DNA from 2 places in the Streptomyces sp. 2P-4 genome. Region 2 is predicted to be linked to the other one. Evidence: riboswitches for the same ligand, from Rfam matches in the RefSeq annotation. Region 2 holds a riboswitch; the other holds the start of a gene.
The links. Region 2 has a riboswitch for glycine ahead of gcvT (glycine cleavage system aminomethyltransferase GcvT). Riboswitches for the same ligand answer to the same signal wherever they lie in the genome.

Region 1: another riboswitch for glycine. It lies ahead of gcvP (aminomethyl-transferring glycine dehydrogenase); the one in region 2 lies ahead of gcvT (glycine cleavage system aminomethyltransferase GcvT).

Annotation. Positions count from the first base shown of each region.
Region 1 is NZ_CP095011.1:5,925,336-5,929,649, reverse strand. It holds gene gcvP (aminomethyl-transferring glycine dehydrogenase) at 1-2,138, opposite strand, end outside; glycine riboswitch at 2,200-2,335, opposite strand; glycine riboswitch at 2,336-2,433, opposite strand; gene MUK52_RS26355 (PRC-barrel domain-containing protein) at 2,548-2,928, shown strand; gene MUK52_RS26350 (DNA polymerase IV) at 2,932-4,314, opposite strand, start outside.
Region 2 is NZ_CP095011.1:2,190,423-2,194,736, reverse strand. It holds gene MUK52_RS09155 (L-serine ammonia-lyase) at 1-317, opposite strand, end outside; gene glyA (serine hydroxymethyltransferase) at 609-1,865, opposite strand; gene gcvH (glycine cleavage system protein GcvH) at 1,880-2,263, opposite strand; gene gcvT (glycine cleavage system aminomethyltransferase GcvT) at 2,369-3,484, opposite strand; glycine riboswitch at 3,667-3,770, opposite strand; gene MUK52_RS09135 (AAA family ATPase) at 4,008-4,314, shown strand, end outside.

The sequences.
Region 1 (4,314 bases), 3.7 Mb from region 2:
ATGCAGAACGTCTTGTGGAGGTTCAGGTGCGAGACGTCGCCGCCGAAGTGGCCCGGCTTGGCGAGGCCGACCAGGGCGTTGAGGTTGGCGCCGTCGACGTAGACCTGGCCGCCGGCCTCGTGGACCTGGGCGCAGATGTCGGCGACGTGCTCCTCGAAGACGCCGTGCGTCGACGGGTAGGTGATCATCAGCACGGCGAGCTCGTCGCGGTACTGCTCGATCTTGGCGCGCAGGTCGTCGGTGTCGACCTCGCCGTCGTCGGCGGTCTTGACGACGACGACCTTCATGCCGGCCATCACGGCGCTGGCGGCGTTGGTGCCGTGCGCGGAGGACGGGATCAGGCAGACGGTGCGCTGCTCGTCGCCGTTGGCCCGGTGGTAGGCGCGGACGGCGAGCAGGCCGGCGAGCTCGCCCTGCGAGCCGGCGTTCGGCTGGATGGAGACCTTGTCGTAGCCGGTGACCTCGGAGAGGCGCTCCTCCAGCTCGCGGATGAGCGTGAGGTAGCCCTCGGCCTGCTCGACCGGGGCGAAGGGGTGCAGCTGGCCGAACTCGGGCCAGGTCACCGGCTCCATCTCGGTCGTCGCGTTGAGCTTCATGGTGCAGGAGCCCAGCGGGATCATGCCGCGGTCCAGCGCGTAGTCCTTGTCGGCGAGCTTGCGCAGGTAGCGCAGCATCGCGGTCTCGGAGCGGTGCTGGTGGAAGACCGGGTGGGTCAGGTACGCGTCCGAGCGGAGCAGCTCCTCGGGCAGCGCGTCGGCGGTGGCCGCGTCGAGGGCCTCGATGTCCGCGGTGACGCCGAAGGCGGCCCAGACGGCCTCGACGTGGGCGCGCAGGGTGGTCTCGTCGCAGGAGACGGAGACGTGGTCGGCGTCGGCCTGGAAGACGTTGACGCCGTGGCGGCGGGCGGCGGCGGCGACCTCGGCGGCCTTGCCGGGGACCCGCGCGGTGAGCGTGTCGAAGAAGGAGCCGTGTACGAGCTCGACCCCGCCGGCCGTGAGGCCGGCGGCGAGCAGCGCCGCGTAGCGGTGGGTGCGGCGGGCGATCGTCCGCAGGCCCTCGGGGCCGTGGTAGACGGCGTACATGCCGGCCATCACGGCGAGCAGCACCTGCGCGGTGCAGATGTTGCTGGTGGCCTTCTCGCGGCGGATGTGCTGCTCGCGGGTCTGCAGCGCCAGGCGGTAGGCCTTGTTGCCGTCCGCGTCGACGGAGACGCCGACGAGCCGGCCGGGCAGCGAGCGGGCGTGCTTGTCCTGGACGGCCATGTAGCCGGCGTGCGGTCCGCCGAAGCCCATCGGGACGCCGAAGCGCTGCGTGGTGCCGACGGCGATGTCGGCGCCGAGCGAGCCGGGCGAGGCCAGCAGGGTCAGGGCGAGCAGGTCGGCGGCGACGGCGACGATCGCGCCGAGCTCGTGGGCGCGGTCGATCAGCGGCTTGATGTCGCGGACGGCACCGGAGGCGCCCGGGTACTGGAGCAGCACGCCGAAGACGCCGCGCTCTGCGATCTCGGCGGGGATGCCCTCGGAGAGGTCGGCGACGACGACGTCGATGCCGATCGGCTCCGCGCGGGTCTCGATGACCGCGATGGTCTGCGGCAGGGCGTCGGCGTCGACGAGGAAGACGCTGCCCTTCGCGCGGCCGACGCGGCGGGCGAGGGTCATGGCCTCGGCGGCCGCGGTGCCCTCGTCGAGGAGCGAGGCGCCGGAGGTCGGCAGGCCGGTGAGCTCGGCGACGACGGTCTGGAAGTTCAGGAGCGCCTCCAGGCGGCCCTGGGAGATCTCGGGCTGGTACGGGGTGTACGCCGTGTACCAGGCGGGGTTCTCCATGACGTTGCGCAGGATCACCGGCGGCGTGAACGTCCCGTAGTAGCCGAGGCCGATCATCGGGGTGAGGACCTCGTTGCGGGCGGCGAGGCTCCGCAGCTCGGCCAGCACCTCGGCCTCGGTCCGCGCCTCCGGGAGGTCCAGCGCGGCCGCGCTCTTGATCACATCCGGCACCGCGGCAGCGGTCAGTTCGTCCAGCGAGCCGAAGCCCACGTGGGCGAGCATCTTGGCCTGCGCCTCGGCGTCCGGGCCGATGTGGCGCTGCTCGAAGGGAATGCCTCGCTCCAGCTGGGAGAGCGGAATGCGGTTGGCGGTCATGTACGGAGGCCTCCTGGGTCGTACGACCTGCGAGGGGCACCACGGCGCGGGCGCCCGGACGGCCTCCCCCTCTGTCATCTCAACCTGAGAGCTTCACCGGGCCCCTGCGGACTGCTCCGCGGGGATCCGGCTTTCACCGTCGGTGAGGAGGGGGAACCGGCACGCGCCCGGGACCCGCTCCTGCTTTCCAGAGTGGCCTCGTCCGTGCGGTACGTATGCCTGAGAGATTCCGGGGAGGATTTGCTCCTTCGGCGCCTCCGTCGAGCTCGGTGGAGGACTCTCCCGCACAGGGTCGTCAGCCGATACCCAGCCTACCAGCGCGCTTCCCGGGCCTCCCTCGAGTGGCCCCCCGCCCGGAAATGCCCTTTTGTTGGTCATAGCGGAGAGTTGCGACCTCGTGGAGGTGACCGTGCAGACCGACATCGACCCGCGCAGCCTGATCGGCCGCAAGGCGTTCGACCGCAACGGTGCGAAGATCGGCACCGTCGACGAGGTCTACCTCGACGACGCGACGGGCGTCCCCGAGTGGGCGGCCGTCCGGACCGGTTTGTTCAGCCGGGACGCTTTCGTCCCCCTGGAACCGAGTGAGCTGGTCGGCGACGCCCTCCGGGTGCCCTTCGAGCGCTCCCTGATCCGGAACGCCCCCGACTTCGGCGTGGGCCGGCACCTCTCCCCCGAGCAGGAACTCCAGCTGTACCACCACTACGGCCTGGACGTGACCCTGCCGTCGGAGATCGCCTCCCGGCGTGATTTCGGCCACCTGGCCTCCGGCGACCGGGACGAGGAGTAGCCCTCACAGCGCGCCCGGCCCCGCTCCGGCCCCCTCGGCGGACTCCGCGGAGGGGGCCTCGCCGTGCCCCACGAGGGGCAGCGGGTCGGCGGGGGCCAGGTCGGGGTCGTCGACGCGGAAGGTGCGGACCCGGCCGGGCGGGGACCCCGGGCGCTCGAAGCGGACGGTCACGCGGCCGACGCCGCTGCCCTGCACCCACCCCGGCCCGTACACGGCGTGCGAGACGTCGCTGCCGGCCGGCCAGTGCCGCTCGCGCGCAGGCTCGGCCGCCCCGTCCGCCCCGCTGCCCCCGGGGGCCCCTGGGGCCTCCTCCGCCCCTGCGGCTCCCTCACCGTCCGGCGGGGACTGTACGGCCCCCTGCGCGCCGGAGCCGGCCTCTCGGGGCTGCGTCCCGGCCGCAGCACCGGCGAGGGACTGCGCGAAGAGGTCCTCCTGGGTGTAGTCCGCCAGCCCGCTGACCCCGACGCCCAGCAGCCGCACCCCGCCGGTGGTGTCCACCCCCTCCAGCAGGCGCGCCGCGGCCTCCCGCACCACGGCCGGGTCGTCGGTGGGCCCCCGCAGCGTCTCGGAGCGCGTCAGCGTCGAGAAGTCGTAGCGGCGCACCTTCAGCACGATCGTCCGCCCCGAGTGCCCGGAGGCGCGCAGCCGCCCGACGCACCGGTCGGCGAGACGCTGCACCTCCGTACGGATCCGGACCCGGTCGTGCAGGTCGATGTCGAAGGTGTCCTCGACGGAGACCGACTTCGCATCGCGCTCGGCCACCACGGGCCTGTCGTCCAGCCCCAGGGCCATCCGGTACAGGCCGACCCCGTGCGCGCGCCCCACCAGCCGCACGAGCTCGTCCTCGCCGGCCTCCGCCAGCTCCCCCACCGTGGTGATCCCGGCCCGCCGCAGGTGCTCCCCCGTGGCCGGGCCGACCCCCGGCAGCGTGCGCACCGGCATCGGCGCGAGCAGCGCGCGCTCGGTCCCCGGCTCGATCAGCAGCAGCCCGTCCGGCTTTGCCTCCTCCGAGGCCACCTTCGCCAGCATCTTGGAGCCGGCCAGCCCCACCGACCCGCTGAGGCCCGTCGCGGCCGCGATGTCCGCGCGCAGCCGCTCCCCCGCCGCCCGCGCGGACGCGGCGTCCCAGGCGGTGCCGCCCGCCTCCAGGTCGACGAAGGCCTCGTCCAGGCTGAGCGGCTCCACCAGCGGCGACAACTCCCGCAGCAGCCCCATGACGGTGTCGCTGACCGCCCGGTACAGGCTGAAGCGGGGCACCAGGTAGGCGCCGTTCGGGCACAGCCGCCTGGCCTGCGCCGTCGGCATGGCCGAGTGGACGCCGAAACGGCGCGCCTCGTACGAGGCGGTGGCGACGACCCCGCGGGGGCCCAGCCCGCCGACGATCAC
Region 2 (4,314 bases):
CTCCCTATCTCCGTGCCCAGCAGGCGCAGCCGGCCCGTGCTGCGGATGCGCTCCACCTCGTCGTCGGCGGTCTCGACGTCCACGGTCCGCGGGGAGTGGCCCTCCAGGCCCAGCAGCACCGCCTTGGGCGTGCCGTGGCCGTGGCCGGTCGCGCCGAGCGAGCCGTACAGCTCCGCGCGGACGGACGCGGTCTGGGCGAGCAGGCCGTCCTTCTTCAGCCGGTTGACGAACATGCGGGCGGCGCGCATCGGGCCGACGGTGTGCGAGCTGGACGGACCGATGCCGATCGAGAAGAGATCGAAGACGGAAATGGCCACGGTGGCGGACTCCAGGGTCACCCCCGCGGTGGCGGGGAGCGAACCGCCGCGTCGCTCTCGCAGCGGGGGCGAGGCGGCCGGCGGAGGGGGCGGACTTTGCAGGGATTGCGGGCAAAGATCGCCTCGTGGGCGCCCTTGCCCGGTTAATCAGCGTACGTCAGGTCGTGAGGGGGCCGGTGACGCCGGCCTGTACGGCGGCTTGCGGGCCGGTGGCGCGCCGCGCCGCCGGCCCCGGCCATGGGAAAGGCCCGGCCCTGTGGGACACAAGGCCGGGCCTTTGGAGCCGCGGCCTTACAGCGACGGGTACAGCGGGTGCTTCGCGGCGAGCGCCGAGACGCGCGCCTTGAGGGCCTCGCCGTCGTAGGACGGCTTCAGGGCCTCGGCGATGACGTCGGCGACCTCGGTGAAGTCCTCGGCGCCGAAACCGCGGGTGGCCAGGGCCGGCGTGCCGATCCGCAGGCCCGAGGTGACCATCGGGGGCCGCGGGTCGTTCGGGATGGCGTTGCGGTTGACGGTGATGCCGATCTCGTGGAGGCGGTCCTCGGCCTGCTGGCCGTCCAGCTCCGAGTTGCGCAGGTCCACCAGGACCAGGTGCACGTCGGTGCCGCCGGAGAGGACGTCCACGCCGACGGCCTTGACGTCGTCCTGCACCAGGCGCTCGGCGATGATCTTCGCGCCGGCCAGGGTGCGCTCCTGGCGCTCCTTGAACTCGGGCGAGGCCGCCACCTTGAAGGAGACCGCCTTGGCGGCGATCACGTGCTCCAGCGGGCCGCCCTGCTGGCCGGGGAAGACCGCGGAGTTGATCTTCTTGGCCAGTTCCTGCGTCGACAGGATGACACCGCCGCGCGGACCGCCGAGGGTCTTGTGCGTGGTGGTGGTGACGACGTGGGCGTGCGGCACCGGGTTCGGGTGCAGGCCCGCGGCGACCAGGCCGGCGAAGTGCGCCATGTCGACCATCAGGTACGCGCCGACCTCGTCCGCGATGCGGCGGAAGGCGGCGAAGTCCAGCTGGCGCGGGTACGCGGACCAGCCGGCGACGATCAGCTGCGGCTTGGACTCCTTGGCGAGGCGCTCGACCTCGGCCATGTCGACCTGGCCGTCCTCGCCGACGTGGTACGGGACCACGTTGTAGAGCTTGCCGGAGAAGTTGATCTTCATGCCGTGGGTCAGGTGACCGCCGTGGGCCAGGTTCAGGCCCATGATCGTGTCGCCCGGCTTCAGCAGCGCGAACATCGCGGCGGCGTTGGCCTGCGCACCGGAGTGCGGCTGGACGTTCGCGGCCTCGGCGCCGAAGAGCGCCTTGATCCGGTCGATGGCGATCTGCTCGACGACGTCGACGTGCTCGCAGCCGCCGTAGTAGCGGCGGCCCGGGTAGCCCTCGGCGTACTTGTTGGTCAGGACCGAGCCCTGGGCCTCCATGACGGCGACCGGAGCGAAGTTCTCCGACGCGATCATCTCCAGGGTGGACTGCTGGCGTGCGAGCTCGGCGTCGACGGCGGCGGCGACGTCGGGGTCGAGCTCGTGGAGCGGGGTGTTCAGAACGGACATCTTCGGTCCCTGGTTCAGTTGCCGGAAAGGGTGAGCTGCTCGTACTCGGCGGCGGAGAGCAGGTCCTCCGGCTCCTCCGACACGCGCACCTTGAAGAGCCACCCGCCCTCGAAGGGGGCGCTGTTGACGAGCGACGGGTCGTCCACGACGTCCTGGTTGGCCTCGACGACCTCGCCCGTGACGGGGGAGTACAGGTCGCTGACCGACTTGGTCGACTCCAGCTCGCCGCAGGTCTCGCCCGCGGTCACGGTGTCGCCGACGGCGGGGAGCTGGGCGTAGACGACGTCACCGAGCGCGTTGGCCGCGAACGCGGTGATGCCGACCGTCGCGACGCCGTCCTCGGCGGCCGACAGCCACTCGTGCTCCTTGCTGTAACGCAGCTGCTGGGGGTTGCTCATGGCCTGATTCTCCTGGATGCGGGGGAGTGCGGACGAACGGTTGTCTTGCCTGTCGAGACTCGGCCCGGCAGGCGGGAGCGTGCGGGCGTGCCGACGCGTCGGGGTCTACTTCTGCCGCTTGTAGAAGGGCAGGGCGACGACCTCGTACGGCTCATGGGTACCGCGGATGTCCACGCCGACGCCGGAGGCGCCCGGCTCGGCGTGTGCCGCGTCGACGTACGCCATGGCGATCGGCTTGCCGAGAGTCGGGGACGGGGCGCCGGAGGTGACCTCGCCGACCACCTGGCCGCCGGCCACGACGGGGAACCCGGCGCGCGGGACCCGGCGGCCCTCGGCGACCAGGCCGACCAGCTTGCGCGGCGGGTTCGAGGCGGAGCGCTCGGCAGCGGCCTCCAGGGCGGCGCGGCCCACGAAGTCGCCCTCCTTCTCGAACTTCACGACCCGGCCCAGGCCCGCGTCGAACGGGGTCAGGGAGGTGGTCAGCTCGTGCCCGTACAGCGGCATGCCCGCCTCCAGGCGCAGCGTGTCGCGGCAGGACAGGCCGCACGGCACCAGGCCGCGGCCCTCGCCGGCCTTGCTCAGCGCCTGCCACAGCTCCACGGCGTGCGCGGGGGAGACGAAGAGCTCGAAGCCGTCCTCGCCGGTGTAGCCGGTGCGGGCGATCAGCGCGGGGACGCCCGCGACCGTGCCCGGCAGGCCGGCGTAGTACTTCAGGCCGTCCAGGTCGGCGTCCGTCAGCGAGGCCAGGATGGCGGGCGACTCCGGCCCCTGCACCGCGATCAGCGCGTACGCGTCGCGGTCGTCGCGGACCTCGGTGTCGAAGCCGGCCGCGCGCTCGGTGAGGGCGTCCAGGACGACCTGGGCGTTCGAGGCGTTGGCGACGACCATGTACTCGGTCTCGCCGAGGCGGTAGACGATCAGGTCGTCGAGGATCCCGCCGTCCTCCCGGCAGATGTGCGTGTAGCGGGCGCGGCCGACGCCGACGGTGGAGATGTTGCCCACCAGGGCGTAGTCGAGGGCCTTGACGGCCTCCGGCCCGGTCAGGGTGATCTCGCCCATGTGGGAGAGGTCGAACAGGCCGGCCTTCGTGCGCACGGCGTTGTGCTCGTCGCGCTCGCTGCCGTACCGCAGGGGCATGTCCCAGCCGGCGAAGTCGGTCATGGTCGCACCGAGCGAGCGGTGCAGCGCATCGAGCGCGGTCAGGCGGGGGGCATTGCTCATGGGTGTGGCTCCCGGGTCCCAGGGCATGACATGACGAGGACGTTCCTCCCCATCTGTCATCGGAACCTGAGAGGTTCGCCGAGAGTTCCCGGGAGCGGGATCACCGACTTGCACCTTGGGTGGAGCACCCCCCGGCTCCGTCGCGGGGGACGGGCGGGGCGCGGCTCGCTTTTCAGATCTGCCTCATCCACGCGGTACGGGGCCTGAGAGATTCAAGGGAGGTACTTGCTCCTTCGGCGCCCGGGCACGGCCTCGCGGCCTGCCGGGACTCTCCCGCGCGGATTCAAGCGGCCGGTATGCAGTTGGTCCAGATGGCGCACATCATTGCACGAGGTGCCGGAGAACGGGTGCGCGGGCCCGAAAGACCGTTCCATCCGCCAAAGGCCGGAGGGGCGGGGCGGGGCGGGGGCCGGCGCGGGCGGGCGTCCGCCGGGCGGACGCGCCGACGCAAACCCGGGACGCCGTATTACCGTCCCTTTACATTGGGTGGGAATGGGTCCCGGTGACCCGTGCGGGGGAGGCGATCGGTGTGCGGAGGTTCGGAGTGCTGGCCACGGCGGGTACGGCGGAGGGGGTGCCGGCCCGGCCGGCGGCGGGAGCGTGCCGCGGGTCCGTGCGCGACCTGCGCGGCACCGGCGGGAGCGGCCCCGAGCGGCTCGGCTTCGCCGAGGGGGACGTCGTCGTGGTCTCGGGCCTGCCCGGCGGCGGGAAGAGCACGCTGATCAAGCGCGCCGCCGAAGGCCTCGGCATCGACTCGCAGGACGTGCGCGAGCGCTGGGAGCGCCGCATGCCCCGCGCCCTGCCGTACGCCGCCTACCGGCCGCTGGTGC